2 regions of the Angustibacter sp. Root456 genome follow, and region 2 is predicted to be linked to the other one. Evidence: predicted binding sites of a transcription regulator. Region 2 holds the regulator's gene; the other holds the start of a gene.

Region 1 (4,780 bases), on a different contig from region 2:
GCTGGTACCCGGCCTCGGTGAGCACCTCGAAGCCCGACTGCACCAGACGGGACACCCCGCCGCACAGCACGGCCTGCTCGCCGAACAGGTCGGTCTCGGTCTCCTCGGTGAAGGTGGTCTTGATGCCCCCGGCCCGAAGGCCGCCGATCGCCTTGGCGTACGCGAGCGTCAGCGGCCACGCCGAGCCGCTGGCGTCCTTCTCGACGGCCACGAGCACCGGGACGCCCCGCCCGTCGCTGTACTCGCGGCGCACCAGGTGACCCGGGCCCTTGGGGGCCACCATGACGACGTCCACGCCGTCCGGCGGGGTGATGTAGCCGAAGCGGATGTTGAACCCGTGACCGAACAGCAGGGCCTTGCCCTCGGACAGGTGCGGCTCGATCGCCTCGGTGTAGACGTGCCGCTGCACGTGGTCGGGCGTGAGGATCACGATCACCTGGGCCTCGGACGCCGCCGTCGCCGGGTCGACGACCCGCAGACCCTCGGCCTCGGCCTTGGCCCGGCTGCGACTGCCCTCGGGCAGGCCGACGCGCACGTCGACCCCGCTGTCGCGCAGGTTGAGCGCGTGGGCGTGGCCCTGGCTTCCGTAGCCGATCACCGCGACCTTGCGGTCCGCGATGGCAGCCAGGTCGGCGTCGTCGTCGTAGTACATCTCGGCCACGGTGGGCGCTCCTTCGGTTCGTTGCGTTACAAGGGTTCTGGGGACAAGCCAGTGCTAGTCGGTGCGAGGCGGTGCGAGGCGGTGCTAGGCGGTGCGTAGGGCGCGGTCGCTCATGCTTCGCGGACCCCGGCCGACGGCGACCAGGCCCGACTGCACGAGCTCGCGGACGCCGAACGGCTCGAGCACCCGCAGCAGCGCCGCGAGCTTCTCGGCGTTGCCGGTGGCCTCGATGGTCACGGCGTCGGTCGACACGTCGACCACCTTGGCGCGGAACAGCTGCACGGTCTCGAGCACGTGCGAGCGGGTCTGCAAGTCGGCCCGCACCTTGACGAGCAGCAGCTCGCGCTGCACCGACGCAGCCGGTTCGAGCTCGACGACCTTGATCACCTCGACCAGCTTGTTGAGCTGCTTGGTGACCTGCTCGAGTGGCAGGTCCTCGACGTCGACGACGACGGTCATGCGCGAGATGTCGTCGTGCTCGGTGGGGCCCACCGCCAGGGACTCGATGTTGAAGCCCCGGCGCGAGAACAGACCTGCGATGCGGGCCAGGACGCCTGGGCGGTCCTCCACCAGCACCGAGAGCGTGTGCTTCGACATCTCACTCCTCCCTGTCCCACGTCGGGCTCATGCCCCGCGCCACCTGGATCTTGTCGTTGCTGACGCCGGCGGGCACCATGGGCCACACCATCGCGTCGCGGTGGACGACGAAGTCGACCACCACCGGTCGGTCGTTGATCGCCATCGCCTGCTCGATCGTGGCGTCGACGTCCTCGGGCCGGTCGCAGCGCAGGCCCGCGCAGCCGTACGCGTCGGCCAGCTTGACGAAGTCCGGGATCCGCCGCGCCGCACCGGTGTGCAGGTCGGTGTTGCTGTAGCGCTCGCCGTAGAACAGCGTCTGCCACTGCCGGACCATGCCGAGGCTGGAGTTGTTGATCACCGCCACCTTGATGGGGATGTTGTTGATCGTGCAGGTGGCCAGCTCCTGGTTGGTCATCTGGAAGCAGCCGTCACCGTCGATGGCCCACACGGTGCGGTCGGGCTGCCCGGCCTTGGCGCCCATGGCGGCCGGGACGGCGTACCCCATCGTGCCGAGGCCGCCGGAGTTGAGCCACGTGCCGGGCTGCTCGTAGGAGATGAACTGCGCCGCCCACATCTGGTGCTGGCCCACACCCGAGGTGAAGATCGTGTCGGGGCCACTCAGCTCGCCGAGGCGCTGGATGACGTACTGCGGGGCCAGCGTGCCGTCGTCCGGTTCGGTGTAGCCGAGAGGGTAGGTCTCGCGCCAGCCGTCGACCTCGCGCCACCAGCCCTCGTAGTCACCGACGCGGCCGGCCTGCCGCTCGCTCGACAGCGCCGCCACCAGCTCGCGGATCACCTCGCGCGCGTCGCCGACGATGGGGACGTCGGCCACGCGGTTCTTGCTGATCTCGGCCGGGTCGATGTCGGCGTGGATCACCTTGGCGTGCGGCGCGAACGTCGACAGCTGGCCGGTGACGCGGTCGTCGAACCGCGCGCCCAGGCTGATGATCAGGTCGGAGCGCTGCAGCGCGGTGACGGCCGCGACGGTGCCGTGCATGCCCGGCATGCCGAGGTTCGCCGGGTGGCTGTCGGGCAGCGCCCCGCGGGCCATGAGCGTCGTGACCACCGGGATGTTTGTGTCGTCGACGAGCCGCCGCAGCTCGGCGCTCGCGCGCGCTCGGATCACACCGCCGCCGACGTACAGCACCGGACGGCGGGCTTCGGTGATCAGGCGCGCCGCCTCGCGCACCTGCTTGCCGTGCGGGCGCGTCACCGGGCGGTAGCCCGCCAGCTCGACGCGCTCGGGCCAGTGGAACTGCGTCGTGGCCTGCAGGGCGTCCTTGCTGATGTCGACCAGCACCGGGCCCGGTCGGCCGGTGCCGGCGATGTGGAAGGCCTCGGCGATGGCCTGCGGGATCTCCGCAGGGTCGGTGACGAGGTAGTTGTGCTTCGTGATCGGCATGGTGATGCCGCGAATGTCGGCCTCCTGGAACGCGTCCGTGCCGATCGCGGACGACGACACCTGGCCGGTGATCGCGACCATCGGCACCGAGTCCATGTAGGCGTCGGCGATCGGCGTCACGAGGTTCGTGGCGCCCGGGCCCGACGTCGCCATGCAGACGCCCACGCGTCCGGTCGCGGCGGCGTAGCCCTGCGCGGCGTGCCCGGCGCCCTGCTCGTGACGCACGAGCACGTGCCGCACGGTCTCGGAGTCGAGCAGCGGGTCGTACGCCGGCAGGATCGCGCCTCCCGGAATGCCGAAGACGAGCTCTACGCCCGCGTGCTCGAGGGAGCGGACGAGGCTCTGCGCCCCCGTCATCGTCGTGCGTCCCCGCGAGAGCGTTCCGGCGACGTCCGCCGGGCTCGCGGGACGCTCGGTGCCGCTGCCGGCCTCGCCTGCTGCGCTCACGTCCTCACCCGTTCTGCTCGAGTTCCTGGTGGTGGTGCTGGTGGTGGTGCTGGTGGTGGTGCCGTGCGGAAGATCCTGGCCCGACAACGAAAAAACCCCTCGGCCCGTGGTGGGCACAGCGAGGGGTTGCGCGCGGTCCGGAGCCGGTGGACCGGCTAGACAGCGCGCTGTTCGAGTACGAGCGACGAACGCACGGTCTCACCTTCTCCGCCGGGTGCTGTCGCGTCAACTGAGCCAACCTCTTGTCTCGGTATTCGATACACAGATTCCGTACTGCGGACGTCTCCGCCATCCAGGCCGCTCCCGAGAGCGGCCTGGGTGGCGCAGAGTGGTCTGGCTGGCGGAAGGGCTCAGTCGCAGACGGCGCCTTGGGCCGCCGAGCCGACCAGGCGGTAGTACTTGGCGAGCACTCCCCGCTCGTGCTTGGGTGGCGGCGCCGTCCAGCCCTGCCGGCGCTGCTCGAGCTCGCCGTCGTCGACCAGCAGGTCGAGCCGTCCCGCGGCGACGTCGAGGCGGATGGGGTCGCCGTCCTGGACGAAGGCGATGGGGCCGCCGTCGACCGCCTCGGGCGCGACGTGGCCGACGCACAGACCGGTCGTGCCGCCGCTGAACCGGCCGTCGGTGAGCAGCAGCACGTCCTTGCCGAGCCCGGCGCCCTTGATGGCGCCCGTGACGGCGAGCATCTCGCGCATCCCCGGGCCGCCCTTGGGGCCCTCGTAGCGGATGACGCAGACGTCACCGGGGCCGAGCGTGCCGTCCTCGACGGCGTCCATGGCCGCGCGCTCGCCGTCGAACACCCGGGCCGTGCCCTCGAAGACGTCCTCGTCGAAGCCGGCGCTCTTGACCACCGCGCCCTCGGGGGCGAGCGAGCCGTGCAAGATGGTGATCCCGCCGGTGCGGTGGATCGGCGCGTTCATGGCGCGCAGCACCTTGCCGTCGACGTCCGGCGGGGCGATGTCAGCGAGGTTCTCGGCCATCGTGCGGCCGGTGACGGTGAGGACGTCGCCGTGCAGCAGGCCGGCGTCGAGCAGCGCCTTCATGACCACCGGGACGCCACCGACGTGGTCGACGTCCTTCATGACGAAGCTGCCGAACGGCTTGACGTCGGCCAGGTGCGGCACCTTCGCGCCGATCCGGCGGAAGTCCTCGAGCGAGAGCTCGACGTCGGCCTCGTGGGCGATGGCCAGCAGGTGCAGCACGGCGTTGGTGGAGCCGCCGAACGCCATGACGACGGCGATGGCGTTCTCGAACGCCTCGCGCGTGAGGATCTGGCGAGCCGTGATGCCCTGCCGGAGCAGCTCGACCACCGCTGCTCCCGAGCGCCGGGCGTAGCCGTCACGGCGGCGGTCGGTGGCTGGCGGCGCCGCGCTGCCGGGCAGCGACATCCCGAGCGCCTCGGCCGCACTGGCCATGGTGTTCGCGGTGTACATGCCGCCGCACGCGCCCTCACCGGGGCAGATCGCGCGCTCGATCGCATCGACGTCCTCGCGCGGGATGAGCCCGCGTGCGCACGCACCCACGGCCTCGAAGGCGTCGATGATCGTGACCTCACGCTCGCTGCCGTCCGACAGCTTGGCGATGCCCGGCAGGATCGAGCCGGCGTAGAGGAACACGCTCGCCAGGTCGAGCCGGGCCGCGGCCATGAGCATGCCCGGCAGTGACTTGTCGCAGCCGGCGAGCAGCACCGAACC
Region 2 (4,780 bases):
CGCGAAGACGATGCTGATGACCCACACGGCGAGTAGCACCAGGAAGCCGATGAGGATGACGCTGAGCACGCCCCCCACGACGTAGCCGATGAGGATGGCGATCTGGAAGTTCAGCGCCTCCTTGCCCTGGTCGTCGACGTAGGCCGAGCGCTCCCGGAAGACCAGCCAGACCACCAGCGGGGCGAGGAAGCCTAGGACGATGCCGCCGAGGTGGGCGAGCATCGCCCACATGCGCTCGTCGCTGTCGCTCATGGGGGCGGCGGCGGTGGGCTGGCCGTACGCCGGCTGGCCCGGGTAGCCGCCCGGCGCGCCGGGGGCGGGCGGTGGCGGCGTCGGCGGCTGGCCGTAGGTCGGCGGCGCCGGCGGCGGCGTCGCGCCTGCGTCCGGCTCACCCTCACGCGAGGCGTTCGGGTCAGGCTGCTGGGTCACTGTTCCTCCCGGTGGTGGTCTCCCCTGTGCGCCCGACAGCGTAGGGGAGCAAGCACCTGCGGTCAGCCGTCTTCGGGATCTGCCGTCACGAAGTCGATCAGCTCCTCGACCCGGCCGAGCAGCGCCGGCTCGAGGTCGGCGTACGACCGCACGGTCGCGAGGATGCGCTTCCACCCCTGGGCGACGTCCACCTGGGTGGCGTGCGGCCAGCCGAGGTGGGCCAGCACGCCGCGCTTCCACTCGACGTCGCGGGGGATCGACGGCCACACGTCGAGCCCCAGCCGCTCCGGCCGCACCGACTGCCAGACGTCGACGAACGGGTGGCCGACGACGAGCAGGTGCGGTGCGAACCGGCGCTGCGCCACGGCCTCGGCCACCAGCCGCGACTCCTTCGAGCCGGGCACGAGGTGGTCGACCAGGACGCCGAGCCGGCGGCCCCGCTCGGGGGCGAAGTCGCGCACCGCCGCCGCGAGGTCGTCGACGCCGTCGAGCATCTCGACGACGACGCCCTCGACGCGCAGGTCGTCGCCCCAGACCTTCTCGACGAGCTCGGCGTCGTGGCGTCCCTCGACCCAGATGCGCGAGCCTCGAGCGAGCCGCGCCCGCGCGTTCTGCACGGCGGTGGAGCCGCTCGCGGTCCTGGTGGGCCGCTGCGCAGCGGCAGCAGCCGCCACCGGCCGGGTCAGCACCACCGGCCGCCCGTCGACGAGGAAGCCCGGGCCCAGGGGAAAGCCGCGCACGCGCCCGCGCCGGTCCTCCAGGTGCACGACGTGCACACCGCCCGCCTTCTCGGTGCGCACGACGGCCCCGCACCAGCCGGTCTCGACGTCCTCGACCACCAGACCGAGCTGCGCGGCGACCTCGGTGCTGCGCCCGCGCGCCGGCACCTTCCAGTCGCCCGCGAGCACGTCGTCGCCGTATCGATCCACGGCGGCGATGCTACGAGCCTGCCGCCCTACAGTGCCGCCATGACGCTGTCTCGGGCGTGGCACGGCGCTCTGGCGCTCGTCGCCACAGCGAACCTCCTGCTCCAGCTGGTGCTCACGGCGACGGCGAGCGACGACACTCTCGGCGTGCGTCTGGTGCGGCTGGTGAGCTTCTTCACCGTGCAGAGCAACGTGCTGGTCATCGTCGCGGCGGCGACCCTGGCCCTCGACCCGGTGCGCGATGGGCGGTGGTGGCGCGTGCTGCGCCTCGACGCGCTCGTGTGCATCACCGTCACCGGCGCGGTCTACCTGGTGGTGCTGCGCCCGCTCGTGGAGCACGACGGGTGGGCTTCGACGCTGACCGACTCGGTGTTCCACTACGTGGTGCCGGCGGCCACGCTGGTGGGCTGGCTGGCGTTCGGGCCCCGGCTGCGCATCGACGGGCGCGCCGTCGCGGCCTCGCTCGGCTTCCCTCTGCTCTGGCTCGCCTACACCCTGGCTCGCGGCGCCGTGGTGCACGAGTACCCGTACCCGTTCGTCGACGTCGATGAGCTGGGCTACGGCCAGGTGCTGCTCAACTGCGTCGGCGTGGCCGTCCTGTTCATCGCGCTCGCCCTGGGGGCGTGGGGCCTGGAGCGAGTGCTGCCGCGTCGGGCGGATGCGGCGTCCGCGGCGTCGGCGCCGTAGACTTGGCACTCAGAAGCAGGGAGTGCCAGCGCGGCGGAGGAGGTGCCGGATGAGCGACGAGCGTCGGCTCGCCGTCCTGCGGGCCATCGTCGAGGACTACGTGCAGACCCGTGAGCCCGTCGGCTCCAAGGCGCTCGTGGAGCGCCACCAGCTCGGCGTCTCGAGCGCCACGATCCGCAACGACATGGCGGCGCTGGAGGACGACGGCCTCATCGCCCAGCCGCACACCAGCGCCGGGCGCGTTCCCACCGACGCCGGGTACCGCCTCTTCGTCGACAAGCTCACCGAGGTCAAGCCGATGTCGGCGCCCGAGCGGCACGCGATCGCCGGGTTCCTGTCGGGGGCCGTCGACCTCGACGACGTCGTCGACCGCACCGTCCGGCTGCTGGCCTCGCTCACGCAGCAGGTCGCGGTGGTGCAGTACCCCTCGCTCACGCGCTCGACCGTGCGCCACATCGAGCTGGTGCCGCTGGGCGCCCAGCGCCTGCTGGTGGTGCTCATCGCGGGCACCGGCCGGGTCGAGCAGCGGGTCGTCGAGACGCCGACCGTCATCGACGACGCCGTGCTCGGCGAGATCCGCGCCCGGATCAACGCCGAGTCGGCCGGCCGGCTGCTCACCGAGGCTGCGACCCGGTTGCGCTCGCTCCCTGACAAGCTGTCGCCCGACGACCGCGAGCTCGCCCGCTCGGTGGTGGGCGTGCTGCAGGACGCGCTGGTCGAGGAGCGCGAGGAGCGCGTGGTGATGTCGGGCGCGGCCAACCTCACCCGCTTCGGTCAGGACTTCCCGGGCAGCATCGGCCCGGTGCTCGACGCCCTCGAGGAGCACGTCGTGCTGCTGCGGCTGTTCGGCGAGCTGTCGGGCGACCCCAGCGCGGTTGCCGTGCGCATCGGCCACGAGATCGACCACGAGGCGCTGCGCACCACCTCCGTCGTCACCAGCGGCTACGGCACCGGGCGCGACGTCGTCGCCGGGCTGGGCGTGCTCGGCCCGACGCGCATGGACTACCCCACGACCATGGCCACCGTGCGCGCGGTCGCGCGCTACGTCTCCCGGGTGCTCGACGGGTAGGCCGCACCCCGCGCACCCCGCACCACCGCCCGCCGTCGCGCCCGGCGCGACACCCACCGACCGCGTGAAGAGAAGGACCCTTGAGCGACCACTACGAGACCTTGGGCGTGGCCCGTGACGCTACGCCTGAGGAGATCAAGAAGGCCTACCGCCGCCTGGCCCGCCAGCTGCACCCCGACGTCAACTCCGGGCCCGAGGCCGAGGAGGAGTTCAAGAACGTCAGCGCCGCCTACGACGTGCTGAGCGACCCGGCCAAGCGGGCGGCGTACGACCGCGGCGGTGACCCCTTCGGCGCCGGGGCGGCCGGCTTCGGCCAGGGTTTCTCGTTCACCGACATCATGGACGCCTTCTTCGGCGGCGGCGCGACGGGCGAGCGCGGCCCGCGTTCGCGCCAGCGCCGCGGGCAGGACGCGCTGATTCGCGTGCAGGTCGACCTGCGGGACGCCGTGTTCGGCACCGAGAAGGAGATCTCGGTCGACACCGCCGTCGGCTGCCCGACGTGTCACGGCGACGGCGCGCAGCCCGGCACCGGCACCCGCACCTGCGACGTCTGCGGGGGTCGCGGCCAGGTGCAGCACGTGCAGCGCTCCTTCATGGGCAACGTGATGACCTCGCGCCCCTGCACCACCTGCCAGGGCTTCGGCACCGTGATCTCCAACCCCTGCATCCAGTGCTCCGGCGAGGGCCGGGTGCGCTCGCGGCGCAGCCTCACGATCCGCATCCCCGCGGGTGTCGACACCGGCACGCGCATCCAGCTCGCGGGCGAGGGCGAGGTCGGCGCGGGCAACGGCCCGGCCGGTGACCTGTACGTCGAGATCGCGGTGGCGAACCACGCGACCTTCGTGCGGCGCGGCGACGACCTGCACGCCACCGTGGCGCTGCCCATGACGGCGGCGGCCCTCGGCACGAGCATCACCCTGGAGACCCTCGACGGCGAGCAGACGCTCGACATCGAGCCCGGCACCCAGTCGGGGCAGGTGACGACCCTGCGCGGCTTCGGCGTCACGCACCTGCGCGGAGGTGGCCGCGGCGACCTCGTCGTCCACGTCGAGGTCAACACGCCCAGGAACCTCGACGACGAGCAGCGGGCGCTCCTGCAGCAGCTGGCGGTGCTGCGCGGCGAGGAGCGGCCCGAGGGGCGGCTGGCCACGCACGGCAGCGGCTTGTTCGGCCGGTTGCGGGACGCCCTCAGCGGGAAGTGACGGCGTGACGGCGCCGCTGTTCCTCGTCGACGAGGGCGCGCTCGACGGCATCGGTGCGGGTGCGACGTACGTGCTCGACGGCGCGGAGGGCCGCCATGCGGCCACGGTGCGCCGGATCGGTGTGGGGGAGCGGGTCGACCTCGCCGACGGCGGCGGCGCCGTCGCGCGCTGCACCGTGACGGCGGCCGAGCCCGCGCGGCTGGTGCTGCGGGTCGACGAGCGCGATGTCGAGCCCGAGCCCGAGCCTCGCTTCGTGCTCGTGCAGGCGCTGGCCAAGGGCGATCGCGACGACCTCGCGGTCGAGGGGGCCACCGAGCTCGGCGTCGACGAGGTGGTGCCGTGGCAGGCCCAGCGCAGCGTCGTGATCTGGCGCGGCGAGCGCGGTGAGAAGGCGCGCCGCAGGTGGCAAGGCACGGTGCGCGCCGCGGCCAAGCAGGCACGCCGCGCCCGCGTGCCGCAGGTCGGCG

The links. Region 2 encodes HrcA, which represses chaperone genes, less so after heat shock. Its sites were predicted from a motif close to GNTNGCACTCGGNNNNNCCGAGTGCNANC; they were not measured.
Region 1: a site for HrcA is predicted at 3,090-3,118, ahead of ASD06_RS00710 (acetolactate synthase large subunit). Genes of this name have one in related genera too.

The regions. Positions count from the first base shown of each region.
Region 1 covers NZ_LMER01000001.1:136,395-141,174, forward strand. Annotated here, with positions in the region: gene ilvC (ketol-acid reductoisomerase) at 1-661, opposite strand, end outside; gene ilvN (acetolactate synthase small subunit) at 746-1,258, opposite strand; gene ASD06_RS00710 (acetolactate synthase large subunit) at 1,260-2,999, opposite strand; gene ilvD (dihydroxy-acid dehydratase) at 3,440-4,780, opposite strand, start outside.
Region 2 covers NZ_LMER01000003.1:81,368-86,147, forward strand. Annotated here, with positions in the region: gene ASD06_RS04245 (DUF4870 domain-containing protein) at 1-429, opposite strand, end outside; gene ASD06_RS04250 (DUF3097 domain-containing protein) at 492-1,367, opposite strand; gene ASD06_RS04255 (Pr6Pr family membrane protein) at 1,398-2,042, shown strand; gene hrcA (heat-inducible transcriptional repressor HrcA) at 2,092-3,111, shown strand; gene dnaJ (molecular chaperone DnaJ) at 3,192-4,313, shown strand; gene ASD06_RS04270 (16S rRNA (uracil(1498)-N(3))-methyltransferase) at 4,318-4,780, shown strand, end outside.